DNA from 3 places in the Nocardioides sp. dk884 genome. Region 1 is predicted to be linked to each of the others. Evidence: riboswitches for the same ligand, from Rfam matches in the RefSeq annotation. Region 1 holds a riboswitch; each other region holds the start of a gene.
The links. Region 1 has a riboswitch for cobalamin ahead of GFH29_RS12175 (ribonucleotide-diphosphate reductase subunit beta). Riboswitches for the same ligand answer to the same signal wherever they lie in the genome.
Positions count from the first base shown of each region.

Region 2: another riboswitch for cobalamin. It lies ahead of GFH29_RS06315 (prenyltransferase/squalene oxidase repeat-containing protein); the one in region 1 lies ahead of GFH29_RS12175 (ribonucleotide-diphosphate reductase subunit beta).
Region 3: another riboswitch for cobalamin. It lies ahead of GFH29_RS11675 (hypothetical protein); the one in region 1 lies ahead of GFH29_RS12175 (ribonucleotide-diphosphate reductase subunit beta).

Region 1 is NZ_CP045649.1:2,517,946-2,522,204, reverse strand. It holds gene GFH29_RS12195 (hypothetical protein) at 1-312, shown strand, start outside; gene GFH29_RS12190 (hypothetical protein) at 548-736, shown strand; gene GFH29_RS12185 (hypothetical protein) at 733-891, opposite strand; gene GFH29_RS12180 (hypothetical protein) at 1,294-1,668, shown strand; cobalamin riboswitch at 1,908-2,140, shown strand; gene GFH29_RS12175 (ribonucleotide-diphosphate reductase subunit beta) at 2,309-3,307, shown strand; gene GFH29_RS12170 (ribonucleotide reductase N-terminal alpha domain-containing protein) at 3,307-4,259, shown strand, end outside.
Region 2 is NZ_CP045649.1:1,300,637-1,304,895, reverse strand. It holds gene GFH29_RS06325 (energy-coupling factor transporter transmembrane component T) at 1-189, opposite strand, end outside; gene GFH29_RS06320 (hypothetical protein) at 186-1,070, opposite strand; gene GFH29_RS06315 (prenyltransferase/squalene oxidase repeat-containing protein) at 1,067-2,704, opposite strand; cobalamin riboswitch at 2,782-2,905, opposite strand; gene GFH29_RS06310 (prenyltransferase/squalene oxidase repeat-containing protein) at 2,979-4,259, opposite strand, start outside.
Region 3 is NZ_CP045649.1:2,408,817-2,413,075, forward strand. It holds gene GFH29_RS11665 (hypothetical protein) at 1-4, opposite strand, end outside; gene GFH29_RS11670 (hypothetical protein) at 1-1,389, opposite strand; cobalamin riboswitch at 1,479-1,547, opposite strand; cobalamin riboswitch at 1,683-1,812, shown strand; gene GFH29_RS11675 (hypothetical protein) at 1,884-2,939, shown strand; gene GFH29_RS11680 (HNH endonuclease signature motif containing protein) at 2,964-3,173, shown strand; gene GFH29_RS11685 (hypothetical protein) at 3,190-3,570, opposite strand; gene GFH29_RS11690 (DUF1269 domain-containing protein) at 3,671-4,168, opposite strand.

The DNA.
Region 1 (4,259 bases):
ACAGCACGGGAGATGGCCGAGAAGCGGCGCAAGGAGAGCGAGGAACGGGAGCGCCGGGTGATCGACCTGGCCGAGCGAGTCATGATCGCGATCGGTGAGCGCGACGCGGCGGTGGCCGAGACCGAGAAGCGAGCCGGCGAGGCGCTGCGGAAGTTGACGGAGCACGAAGGCCTGTCCTTGGGTGAGGCTGTGGCGTGGTGTGGCGAGGCGATGACGGTGCGCGAGGCGACGCGGCTGCGGCGGCTCGCCAGGGAGCGTCAGACCGACGACGGCAGCGAGCAGGGCGGCGAGCGTGACGGCGCGAGCTCCTGAGGGTCGGCACGAGCGCGTCTTCGACCGCCTCGATGGTCGACGGCGGGCAGTTCGTGCTTCTTGTTGAAGTTCTTGTGGGTCCGCGGGTGCTCATGCCGCCTAGCCAACAGGCGAGGCCACGGGGCTCGCGGCGCGGGCGGGTGCTCGCTTGCCGCCTGCTCAATGCGCGGTCGGCGACCGCTTCTACGATCTGGCCATGCGTGCGACGGACGGAACCGGACAGCAGGGGCACACTGTGCCCCGCCACGTTTGGGTGGCGCCGGACGGCCGTTGGGAGGCTGCACTCCCCGGCGTACTGCTCGACTGGCGCAAGGTCGGTGAGAGCTGGGAGGCCCTGGTGATGTGGGGATCCCGCGGCGGCAACGTCGCGAGCGCCGGGCACGCGCAGTGGCTGTCGGCGGACAGGGTCCGCAAGGTCGGCTAATCCTGCTCGACGCGGATGTAGATCAGCTGCTCGCCGTCACGGACCTCAGCCCGGGCAACTGCCCAGCAGCCGTCGTAGTCGTCGCGCTCGATCTCCAGCTCGCGGCCCTCGGTGAGGGTCTCGCCGGCGGCGCGGTACGTCGCGATCATCTTCACCCTGTCGAGGCTAGGCGCCCACGCCGACGCGCTTGCGCGCGGTGCGCGCGGTGCGTGGCCGCCGTCTCAGCAAGGCATGGGTGGCCGCGATGGCGTCACGGGGTGGGGGCGCCACCGCGGCCGAGGTGGACCATACCGGCCCCTCAGCCTTCGCCATAACGGTCCCGACTGGCACTGCGACGGAACCGAGCCCCCGCAACTGACCGGGCCCACCCGCCTGCTGGCCATCACCCGCGACGAGGACATGACCTCACACGTCCAGCGGACCTTCGATCCCAGCTGCGCCCCTGCACACCGCCTACCGAGCCTTCTTGAGGGGAGTCCGTAGCGGCGCCTCGATGTGCACGCCTCGTCGTTATCGGCGGCCTCGGACTCTCGGCGCTCGCCCTCGGCCTGGCCGCGATGACCGACATCGGAACCAGCTATGTCTTCACGGCGACCTGGATCACGGCGCTGGGCGCCGGTATCGGCCTGGTCCTGCCCGCGTCCATGGCTATCGCTATGGGCGCCTTGTCCGTGGACCGCACTGGCTCGGGGTCCGGACTCCTTCAAGCGCTTCGCCAGATTGGCGGGACCGTCGGGGTCGCCATCCTGGGCACGGTGCTGAGTACGGCGTACCACTCGAAGCTCGAGGACAGCGCGTTGACGGCAGCAGCGTTGACCGCGGCGATGCTCGAGGCAACCACCCGATGGTCCGACGGCGATGGTCGGGAGTCGCTGGTCACCCTCATGGTCGAAGCCGTCGCCGTTCTCGAGCCCCTGATCGCCGCGCTGTAGAGCAGCGCGCTGCGCTGTCCTGGCCGTGGCCGCCGCGACCATCGGCTCCGTGATCGGCGGAGCGACCGCCACGATCGTGGCCGGGGTGACCCCGGGAGTGGGCGAGACGCCGAGACCGGCGCGGCCTCGTCGCCGACCGCAAGGGCGTCGGGCCTGCGTCCTCGGAGCCGGGTGTTACCTCGACCACGTGCGCCGGCGGACACAACATCTGGGGGATTACAGATCTGTAGTTCCCGTATATGGTGGATCCTGCAGCTGGTTCGACGGCCCATCCAGGGTCGTCGTCGCAAGAGGGAACCCGGTGAGATTCCGGGACTGCCCCGCAGCGGTGAGTGGGAACGACCTCCGTCTCCTGGATCGACAGGAAGCACTGGGACCGACGATCACGGTCCTGGGAAGCGATGGACAGTAGGACCGGAGCCTGGCTCCTCGCCCACGAGTCCGAAGACCTGCCAGCGCTCGCCCGTCACGGGTGGGTTCCGCGACCTCGAGGGAAGGTCAGGGGATCGATGAGTCGCTGTGTCCAGGTCTAGGTCTGTGCTGGCGTCGACGTCCTCTCCGTTCCTCGTTCGTGGAAGCACCGCTTCCAGCTCACGACGAGCGGGCCGGTTCGACCGGCTCGCGAACGGAGAACCACGACATGATCGACACCACTGGTCTACCGATCCGGACCGAGAAGTCGGCCTACGTATTCGACTACCCCCAAGCCGAGGACCTGGCGAAGAAGCAGCGGAGCATCTTCTGGACCGCTGAGGAGATCCCGGTCGCCAACGACAAGCAGGACTTCCTGGTCACGATGACCGAGGCCGAGCAGGCGGCCGTCAAGACCACCCTCAAGCTGTTCACGATCTATGAGCTGATTCTCGGCGGCGAGGTGTGGGGGGACCGGATCTTCCACGCGTTCCCGCGTCCGGAGATCCAGATGATGAGCAACGCGTTCTCGTTCGCCGAGCTCAACATGCACGCGCCGTTCTACGCGAAGCTCAACCAGGTGCTGATGATCGACACCGAGGAGTTCTACAGCTCCTACAAGAACGACCCGGTGCTGGCCGAGCGCATCCAGTTCGTCTGGGACGCGATCGCCGACGACGACCTCCTCTACGCGCTCAGCGTCTTCACGCTGATGGAGAACTGCGTCCTGTACTCGAACTTCGCCTTCCTCAAGCACTTCCAGTCCGGGGGCAAGAACCTGCTGCAGAACGTCGTGAGCGGCATCAACTTCTCCGCCCGCGACGAGAACCTGCACGCGACCGGCGGGGCGTGGCTGTTCCGCACCACCCTGGAGGAGTACGAGCGCTCCGTCTCGCCGGCGACGTTCCAGGCCGAGCGCGATGCGTTGTTCGACCGCGTCCGCGCGGTGGCGGACTACGTCTACGCCCACGAGCAGCGCATCGTCGAGATGCTCTTCGCTCACGGCCCCATCCCGGGCATCGAGCAGGCCGACCTGGAGACGTTCGTGAAGTCCCGGGTGAACCTCACGCTGGACAGCATGGGGATGGAGCCGCTGTTCGAGATCGCGGACAACCCGGTCGCCGAGTGGTTCTACAGCGGCATCAACGGCACCCAGTTCCACGACTTCTTCCAGGTGACCGGCAACGAGTACAACCGCACGATCGGTGAGATGGAGTTCGTGTTCTGATGACCAACAAGAACTGGGAGACCCTCTCCGCCGAGCGCAAGGCGCTGCAGGCAGCCGAGACCGTCCCCGCCTTCATGACCACCGCCGGCTACGCCATGGTCAAGGCCAAGTACACCGTGGCCGGGCAGAGCGTGCGGGAGCGCTACGAGACGATCGCGCGCACGGCCGGCGTCCTCGCCGACGAGATGTACCCCCGCGAGGACGGGCGCCCCTGGACCGAGCTGTTCTTCGAGGCGATCTGGAACGGCTGGCTCTCGCCCTCCACGCCCGTGCTGGCCAACCTGGGCACCACCCGAGGTCTCCCGGTCTCGTGCGAGGGGTCCTACATCGAGGACTCGGTGTGGGGCTTCTACGAGACCCTCAAGGAAGCCGCGATCCTTTCCCAGAACGGGTTCGGCACCTCCGCCTACCTGGGCGACATCCGCCCGCGCGGCGCCAGCTTCGGCGACAACGGCAAGGCCAACGGCGTGGTCCCGGTGTTCTGCAACTTCGCCGAGATGACCAACCAGATCAGTCAGGGCGCCACCCGCCGCGGCTCCTGGGCCGGGTACCTCCCGGTCGACCACCCCGACTTCCACGAGCTCGCCGACCTCATCTACCGCGAGCCGGCCAACAAGAACGTCGGGTGGATCTTCACCCAGGCCTTCATCGATCGGATGCTCGCCGGCGACAAGGACGCCCTCGAGCGCTACCAGCGGGTCTTGAAGATCCGCGTCGTGCTGGGCAAGGGCTACATCTGGAAGGTCGACACCGTCAACGCCCACCAGACCGAGTCCTACCGAGCCCACGGCCTGGAGAACAAGGCCTCCAACCTGTGCTCGGAGATCACCCTGTTCAGCGACGAGGAGCATTCCTACACCTGTGTGCTCTCCTCGCTGAACCTGGCGACGTACGACGAGTGGCGAGACCGCGACACGGCGTACGTCGCGACCGTCTTCCTCGACGCGGTGGC
Region 2 (4,259 bases), 1.2 Mb from region 1:
GGCCCACGGCTGGTCGGAGCGCCGCGCCGCGACCACGAGCAGCACGGAGCCGAGCAGCAGCCCGAGGACGAGCGGGTTGGTGGTCATCGATGCGGCCGCGGCGAGGCCGACCGCCCAGATCCACCACGCGACCGGGTGCAGGTCACGGGGGATCCGGGGGCCGGCGCTCGTCCGGGGGTCGACGCTCATCGTCCGGCGGTGCCCCTCCGGCGCACGGCGACGACACCGGCGCCACCGAAGACCAGCGCGAGCACCACCAGCACGACCCAGCCGGGCAGGCCGCCGTCGTCGGCGGTGGCCGCGGACTCCTCCACGGCCTCGGTGCTCTCCGCGGGCTCCTCGGCGCCCGGCGTGGCCGCGGTGGCGGAGGGCCCGCCAGCGGCCGTCCGGTCGGTACGCCGCGGCTCGCGCGCCGGCGTACCGCTCGGGTCGGCACCGGGGGTCGCTGCGGTGCTCGGCGTACCGGTGCCGGCGGCGGCGCTGGGGGCGTCGGAGGGGGCGGGCTGCGCGGCGTCGGCCCCGCCGCCCGGGCCCGGACGGGTGCCGCCGGTGCCGTGGGACGGGGTCGCACGCGGGCTGCTCGGCGCCGTGGGAGCCGCCGCGGCGGCCACCGGGGGTGCAACCCCGGGCTGGGTGCGCGTGCCGCTGTTCCAGGAGAACGCGACCGAGCCGCCGTCGGGCACGGTCAGCGAGGAGGTCCCCAGCGAGGCGTAGACCCACGTGCCGGTCTCGCCGTCGGACCACCACAGGCCCCAGTAGGCGTCCGCCGGGGCGGCGTTGATGCACGGGTCGCTGCTCGGGACGCCCTCGACGCGGCACACGAAGCCCGCGGACCGTTGGGCGTAGGTGAGCTCGACCCCGCTGTCGGCGAAGATCGCGGTGGCCTTCTTGCCCCCGCCGTCGGCGTCACAGGACTCCTGGAGCCCGCCGCCGAGGGCGCCGAAGTCGACGACCACGCTCACGCCGCGACCGTCGGTGCAGGTGGCCGCGCTGGCCGGCGGCGCGGCCGTGAGCGGTGCCAGGCACAGCAGCCCGGCGAGCAGCGCCGCGGCGGCCCGGACCCTGCTCATCGCGGCACCACCGTCACGGTGACCGAGCGCCGCCGGTCGGCGAAGGCGCCGCGGACCGCGAGGGTCGCCGGGCCGGCCTTGCCGGTGACGCGGAGCCGCGGGGTCCAGCGACCCGAGGCGTCGCTGGTGCCGCGGGCGACGACCTTGCCGCGGAAGCGGAGGGTCGCAGGCTCGCGGGCGGCCAGGCCGCGCACCCGCACCGGGACGGTCCGGCCTCGGGCGACGCGGGCGCGCAGCTTCACCACCGGGGTGGTCGCCGCGAGCGCACGCAGGCGGGACGGGAACGGCGTGACCGAGCCGGAGGTCGCCACCGCGCGCACGGCGTGCGTCGCGGTGCGGGCCGGCAGCTTCATCAGGGCGCGGGCGGCACCGGTGTGGTCGGCGCGGACCTGACGGCGGCTGCCCGCCACGGTGACGCAGACCGGCTCGCCGGGGGCCAGGGGCCCGAGCCACACGGCCACGCGGGTGCCGGCGCGGTGGAACCGCGGCGGGGCCATCGGAGGGACCACCACCTCGTCGACGCGTCCGGGTGCCCAGGTGAGCGCCGGCAGCGCCTGCGCGCTCGCGCGACGCACCTGGTCGCGCAGCTCCGCGACACCGGAGCTCTTCACCGTGTCGAGCCCCGCGGCGTCGTAGGCGATCGCCCCGAGGTCACCGGCACGGTACGGCGTGCACGCGCCCGCGTGGGCGAGCTGCTGGCCACGGACCCAGCCGGCGGCACGGGCCGCAGCCTTGGTGCGACCCGCCTCCCCCAGCGCCCAGGCGGCGAGACCGGTGCTGTTGGCGTTCGGCGCCTCGGTGGCCACGCCGCCACCGAACGAGCCGTCGCCGCGCTGGCTGCGCCGCAGCCAGTCGAGGGCCGCCGTGAGGTGGGGCTTCACGTCCGCATGGTCGGCCTGGGGCAGCAGCGAGAGCACCGCGAGCGCGGTGACATCGGTGTCCGGCTCGGCGCCCGGCGCGCCGTCGCAGGTCTGGTCGGCCGCCTCGACGGCGCCGAGCTCGAGGCGGAAGAAGCCCGCCGCGCACTGCTGGTCGAGCAGGTAGGAGGTCGCCGCGGCGGCCTCGGTGCTTCCCGCGGCCTCAAGTGCGCGAACGGCGTAGGCCTGGCCCAGGGCGTTGGCGTAGTCGCCGTACGTGCTGCGATCCACGATCCGGCCGGCGGCCGGGCCGGAGTCGGTCGTGACCTGCTCGAGGGCCGCGATCAGGTCCCGGCCGCCGAAGGCGCGCGGGTCGCGCTCCGCGACCACCGCGAGGACCGCAGCCTTGGCGGTGGCGCCGGCGTAGCTGCTGTCGGCGTCACCGAAGGCGTCGCCGGTGACATAGGCGTCGAGCGAGGTGGCCAGGGCGTCGGCGACCTGCTGCACTCCGTCCTCGGAGCCCACGGCGGCCAGCGCCAGCGCGACGTCGATGGAGAGCCCGTGGTCGGGACCCCACTCACCCTCGACGAGACCGCCGGTGAGCTGGCTGGTGAGCCACCGGGCGCCGGCGGTCGCCGGACCGGACGGGGCCGTGGCGGTCCCGGTCGGTGTCGGCGCCGCCACGGCAGGCGTCGGGCCGGTGACCGCCAGGCCGCCGGTCACCAGGGCTGAGAGGAGAGCAAGCACGCCGGTACGGCGCACGATGGAGGAGCTCATGGTTCCTTCCCGCTGCACACAGCGGGGGCACTACCCGGAACCGGGCGGTGACCACCGCTGCTTTCCACGACAGCGTTGTGATCAGGATGCGTCGTGACAGGTGCTCCGGCTCGTCGTCGCTGCGGGTGCAGCCACGACCTACGGTTGCGGGTCAGCGCCGGACTTGGACCGGCTTTCCCCACCACGGGCATATGGATGTGTCTGCGGAACATACCCCACCCGGGCGGGCTCGCGCGCGCCGTGGGCCGTGGGGTGTGAGGCGCTCCACGTCCGCTCAGACAGCGGGGTCCACCGGAATCGCTCCGGTGAGCGTGCGGACCTCGAGGCCGGCCGGGACCGTGCCCGCCAGGGGCACCTCCAGGGTGTCCCCGGTGCCGACCAGCTCCTCGGCGTACCCACCCGGGCCGGTGAGGCACGCCGGCTCGCCGTCGCCGAGACCATCGATGCGGACCTCGTCCTCGGAAGCTGTCGCGACGACCTCGCCTGCGGGCTCACCGACCAGCTGGAGCAGCGGCGCCGCCTGGGCGGTCGCCCGCCGCCACTGGTCGCGCACGACCGGGTCGCGCAGCTCCCCCGCCGCAGCGTCGGCGGCGTAGGCGACGGCGCCGGTGGGCAGCCGGGTGGCCCCGCAGCTGGGCTCGGTGACCTGTCGCGCCGCCACCCACTCCGCGGCCCGGGCCGCCTCCGCGGTGCGGCCGGCGCGCTGCAGTGCGAGCCCCGCGAGCCCGGTGCTGTTGGCGTTGAGCCCCTCCGTCCCGGTGGCGCCGCCGAACCCGCCGTCGGCGTCCTGGGTCGCGACCAGCCAGTCGACGGCTGCGTCGACCGCCGAGCCAGCGGCCTCCCCCGGCACGTCCTGCAGGGCGAGGACGGCGAGCGCGGTCACGTCGGTGTCGGGCTGGTCGAGGCGTCGGGGGCCGTCCCCGCACGCCTGCGGAGCGTCGGGGGCGGCGAAGTAGAGCCGGAACCAGCCCGGCTCGCACTGCTGGGCGATCAGGTAGTCCGCTGCAGCGGACGCCTCCGGGGAGCCGGCGCCGGTGAGGGCACGCACGGCGTAGGTCTGGCCGATCGCATTGGCGTAGTCGGACCCCTTCGGGTCCCGGACGTCGTCGGCGAGCCGGCCCGCGAGCGCACCGTCGTCGGCGACCAGATCCTCGAGGCGGGCCAGCACGTCGGTGCCGTCGACGTCGCGGGGGTCGCCGCCGCTCACCTCGGCGAGCACGGCCACCTTCGCCACCGAGCCCGCGAAGGTGTCGGGGCTGCCGAAGTCCACGCCCGTCGTGTAGCTCTCCACTGACGCGCCCACCGCCGCGGCGATCTCGTGCACCGTGTCGTCCTGGCCCGGTACGTCGGCCAGCCCCAGGGCCGCGTCGATGCTGAGCCCGTAGTCGGGGCCGTACTCACCGACCAGCAGCCCGTCCTGCAGCTCCTCGGACAACCAGTGTGCGGCGCCGAGGGCGGGGGCGGTGGCACGCTCGGGCGCGGGCTCCGGGGACGCGTCCTCGGTGTCGCCGCCGCAGGCGCTCGTGACCAGGACAAGGGACCCGAGCACCGCCAG
Region 3 (4,259 bases), 110 kb from region 1:
TCACAGGGTCTCTCCCTCGGCGAGCCGGGTGGTGCGCCGCCGCTGCGCCCACCACCACCCGAGCGGGGCGAGCAGGAGCAGCGCACCGAGCAGGGCCATGGCGCCGGACACGCCCTGGCTGGCCGCGCCGGTGGCGGCGCTCGGCTCCCCGATCTCCTCCTCGCCCCACACCGCGTCGGCCGGGCCGGAGGCACCCGCAGCCGGCGGAGCGCTGGGACGGGCGGACGCCTGGGCGCCGGGCCGGGCGGACCCTTGGGCGCCGGGCTGGGCTGACTGTGGCGCAGTCGGCTGACCAGTCGGACTGGCGGCGGGTGCTGCGGGCGCCGGGGTGCCCGGCGCGACCGGGGGCACCGGAGCGGTGCTCGGCGCGGGCGTCGCCGGCCCGGCGGGGCCTGCGGGCTGATCGGTGGACGGCGTGGACGGCGTGGCCGGTGCCTCGGGGCCACCGGAGCCACCGGGTGCCCCGGGGGCGTCGGGCACGCCGGGCGCGAGGCCGGGGTCGAACTGGGCGCCGCGGTCCTCCGCCTCGCCGTGCTCGGAGGGGACCACCGTCCACTGCGCGTAGGCCGGGTCGCTGATCGGGCGGTCCTGGCCGCCGCCGAAGTTCAGGTGGTGGTTGACCCGGAACTGGTAGCGCCGGCCGGGGGTCAGGGTGCCGGGCACCGTGTAGTGCAGGTGCGCGATCTCCCCGGAGGTGTTGCTCAGCCGGGTGGCCCGGTCGAACCCGTGCCCGGGGACCGCCACCCACTCGCCCGCGTCGTCGAGGTACTCGACCCAGTAGCCGACCCCCATGACGTGGCCGACGACGTGCAGGTCGAGCTCGACGCCGGCCGGCTTGTGCTCGGCGTACCCGTCCCCGAGCAGCTTGGGGGTGCGTCCGCCGAACTGCACCACCTGCCCCAGACGGGAGCGCAGGTCGATCGAGGTGTCGTCGGCGAGACCGACGAAGCCCCACCCACCGGGCACGTCCGAGGTGGTGCGCGGCACCAGCTTCACGTGGTCGAGGCGGCCGTACCCGGGGCGCGACTCCCGGGTCCGCCCGCCCAGCCGCGCGCCGCTGGGGACCAGGCCCGTGATGGCGCCGTCGGAGTTGAACTCGATCACATAGAACTGCAGCGCCACGTCGACGCCAGGATTGCCGACCACGTCGGTGGCGAGGATCTGGTCGTACGCCGCCAGGGTGCTCTGGGTGGTGATCCGGCACGGCTCGGCGAACCCGTCGCACAGCCGGTGCTGGGTGGGCCCCTCGGCCTGGGCCACCCCGACGGTGGCCGTGACCGAGGTGACGGCGACCGCGGCGAGCAGCAGGCTCGCGAGCGGCGCGCCGAGCGGACGGCGGCGCGTCGGCGTACGCCCGGAGGACGCCGGGCAGGCGGGACGGCGAGGCATCGGGCCCTTCCTGGGTACGGCAAGGCAGGGTGGCCCGATCGACCTCCGTGCCCGCGCTTGTGCGACGACGGGTGACGGTCATGGCCCAGGAGTTCCCGACTTGCTGGTCTCGCCAGCTCACGGTTGCGCAACAGCGCCGGATTCACACCGGCTTCCTCGCTCAGGGCCACGTTCAACTCAGTGACGACCGGATCGTGGCACACCCGTCCGAGGATCCCCGACAGCACCCCCACCCCGCCGGTCCGCGGTGACGCAGCCCACGCGACGGCGATTTCCGCGGCGGCGGCAGGCGTGCGCTAGCGTCCGGTCCCGGTACGTCGAAGGGGAAGCCGGTGCGAATCCGGCGCTGACCCGCAACCGTGACAGGCCCCGGTGAGACCCGGTCCTGAAGTCGGAGCACCTTCCGCGTCACCGTGACCAATCCACGCTGTCGAGGACTGCAGCAGGTCGCCGGCATCGCTGTCGGCTCCCCCTGCGCCGGGACCGGAGAAACCATGAAGACCCGAGGCGCGGTGCTGGCGAGTGCCGGCACTCTCCTGATCACCGCACTGACCACTGGGGCGGCCCCCGCCCACGCCGCCGACTGGCGCACCGGATGGTGCGTCGAGGACGAGGGCCTGAGCGTCGTCGTCGACTTCGGCGCCTCGACCGCCGCCACGGTCCCCACCGAGGGCTGGCTCGTGCGCTGCCTCGTCGGCGGCGAGATCCAGGCGGACGGCCAGGGCACCCGCGTGGCCGCCCTGCGGGCCGTCGGCCTCGGCGTCGACGCGGACCGCGGCGGGTACGTCACCGCCATCGACGGGGTGGAGGAGTTCGACCCCGACGGCTGGTGGTTCTTCTCGGGCGCCACCGTCGGCGGGCCGTGGGACACCGCCTACCACGACATCGTCAGCGACGGCCCGAACCTCAACAAGGCCCTCGGCGCCCGGCTCGTCGGTGACAACTGGGTCAGCGTCCCCCGCCCCGCCCCGCAGTTCGGCCAGCCCGAGCCCGACCCCGAGCCGCAGCCGGACCCGGCGGTCGCTGGCTCCACGCCGCTGGTCACCGGCCGCGCCCAGGTCGGCGTACGGCTCACCGCGGACGCGGGGTCCTGGAGCGCCGGCGCCTCGCTGGGCTACCAGTGGCTGCGCGGCAACCAACCCATCGTGGGCGCCACCCGCGCCAGCCACGTCGTCACCGCCGCCGACCGCGGGAGGCGCCTGCGCGTGCGCGTCACCGGCACACTCGCCGGCTACACCACGACCGTGCTCGTCTCAGCACCGACGGCGAACGTCGCCGCGGGAAGCCTCACGAGCGCCAAGCCGAAGATCACCGGACGGGCCAAGGTCGGCCAGCGGCTCCAGGCCAAGCCCGGTGCCTGGGGCCCCGGCACGGTGCGGTTCACCTATCGCTGGCTGCGCAACGGCAAGCCCCTCGCCGCCACCTCCCGGAACTACCGGCTACGTCCGGCGGACCGCGGCACGAGGATCACGGTGCGCGTGACCGGCAGGAAGGCGGGGTACGTCGCGGTCACCCGGGCGTCGGCGAAGTCGGTGCGCGTCAAGGGGTAGCGCACACCTGGTCGCCGCATCCGCATCCGGGACCGGGAGTGCCGCGCGGACGGTTGCACGATCCCTGCCACGTGGTGCGAAGCGCATCATCGACAACCGTGGTCAGCGGGCGGCAAGACCGATCTCGACAACGGAATGCTGCTCTGCTCGCATCATCACCATCTGATCCACGACGACCGCTACCTCCACCAACGGATGCCGAACGGCGACCTCCGCTTCGTACGGCGGACGTAGGCCGACCCACACCCCGCTAGCGCCGGAGGTCCGGGTCGAGCGGGCGCGCGAGGGGCTCGGGGTGGGCGCGACACCACCTGGCGACCGCGTGTTCCAGGCGGTCCCAGACCTGCTCGTCGAGCACCGGGCTCGTGGCGTGCCCGACCGCCTCCAGGTCCTCGGCGAGCAGCCGGAGCTCCTGTGCGGTGAACAGGGTCGGGTCGAGCAGCAGAGAGCGCAGGTGGTCACGCAGTCGCAGGTGCTGCTCGTCGAAGTTGATGTTGCCGTTGCGGGTCGCCTCGTCCTCGAGCTTGGCCAGGCAACGCAGCAGCTCGCCCTGCTCCACGCTGGACTGCCCGGACGCGGGCACGTGCGCACGCCATATCCCCCGCAACAGCTCACGGTCGTCGTCGCTCATGGCGTCACCCTAGGGGCCCTCGACGCAGCGGTGAGGACACCACAGCCGGCTGGTCAGCCGACCGGCGGGCCTGCCCGACGGGGAGCCGACGGCCTCGCCGTCACTCCTCGGTGAACACCTTGCGCAGCGCGGACTCCTGCTCAGACGAGAGGTTGGTGAACAGCAGCTGGGCGGGCTTGTGCCCGGCGAAGGCCCCGTGCACCTTGTCCACGACGGCGTCGGAGGTCATGACGAAGAGCGCGGAGGTGCCGGGCGTGACCTGGTCGCGCACCTGGGCGATGAAGTCGTCGTCGATCCCCACGTCGGTCAGCGAGCCGGCGAGCGCCCCGGTGGCCGCGCCGACCGCGGCGCCGAGCAGCGGGACGAAGAAGATCAGCCCGAAAAGCATCCCCCAGAAGGCCCCACCGAGTGCCCCGATGCCGGTCATGTCGTTGCTCTGGTGGGTCTTGGGCCGCTTCTTCCCCTCCTCCCACGACACGGTGGCGGAGTCCAGGACGTTCACGACGTTCGCCCGCGCCAGCTCCGACAGGGTCGCGGCGGCCTCGTCGGCGCCTCGGGGGTCATCGAACTTCCACACGGTCAAGGTGGGCTGGGCCATCGGTGCGCTCCTTGCTTGAGCGGACTCGACGACCGGCAGGCCGACGAGACGTGCTCTTCCACCGTGCGGCCCGGCCAGCCGAGGGTCCTCA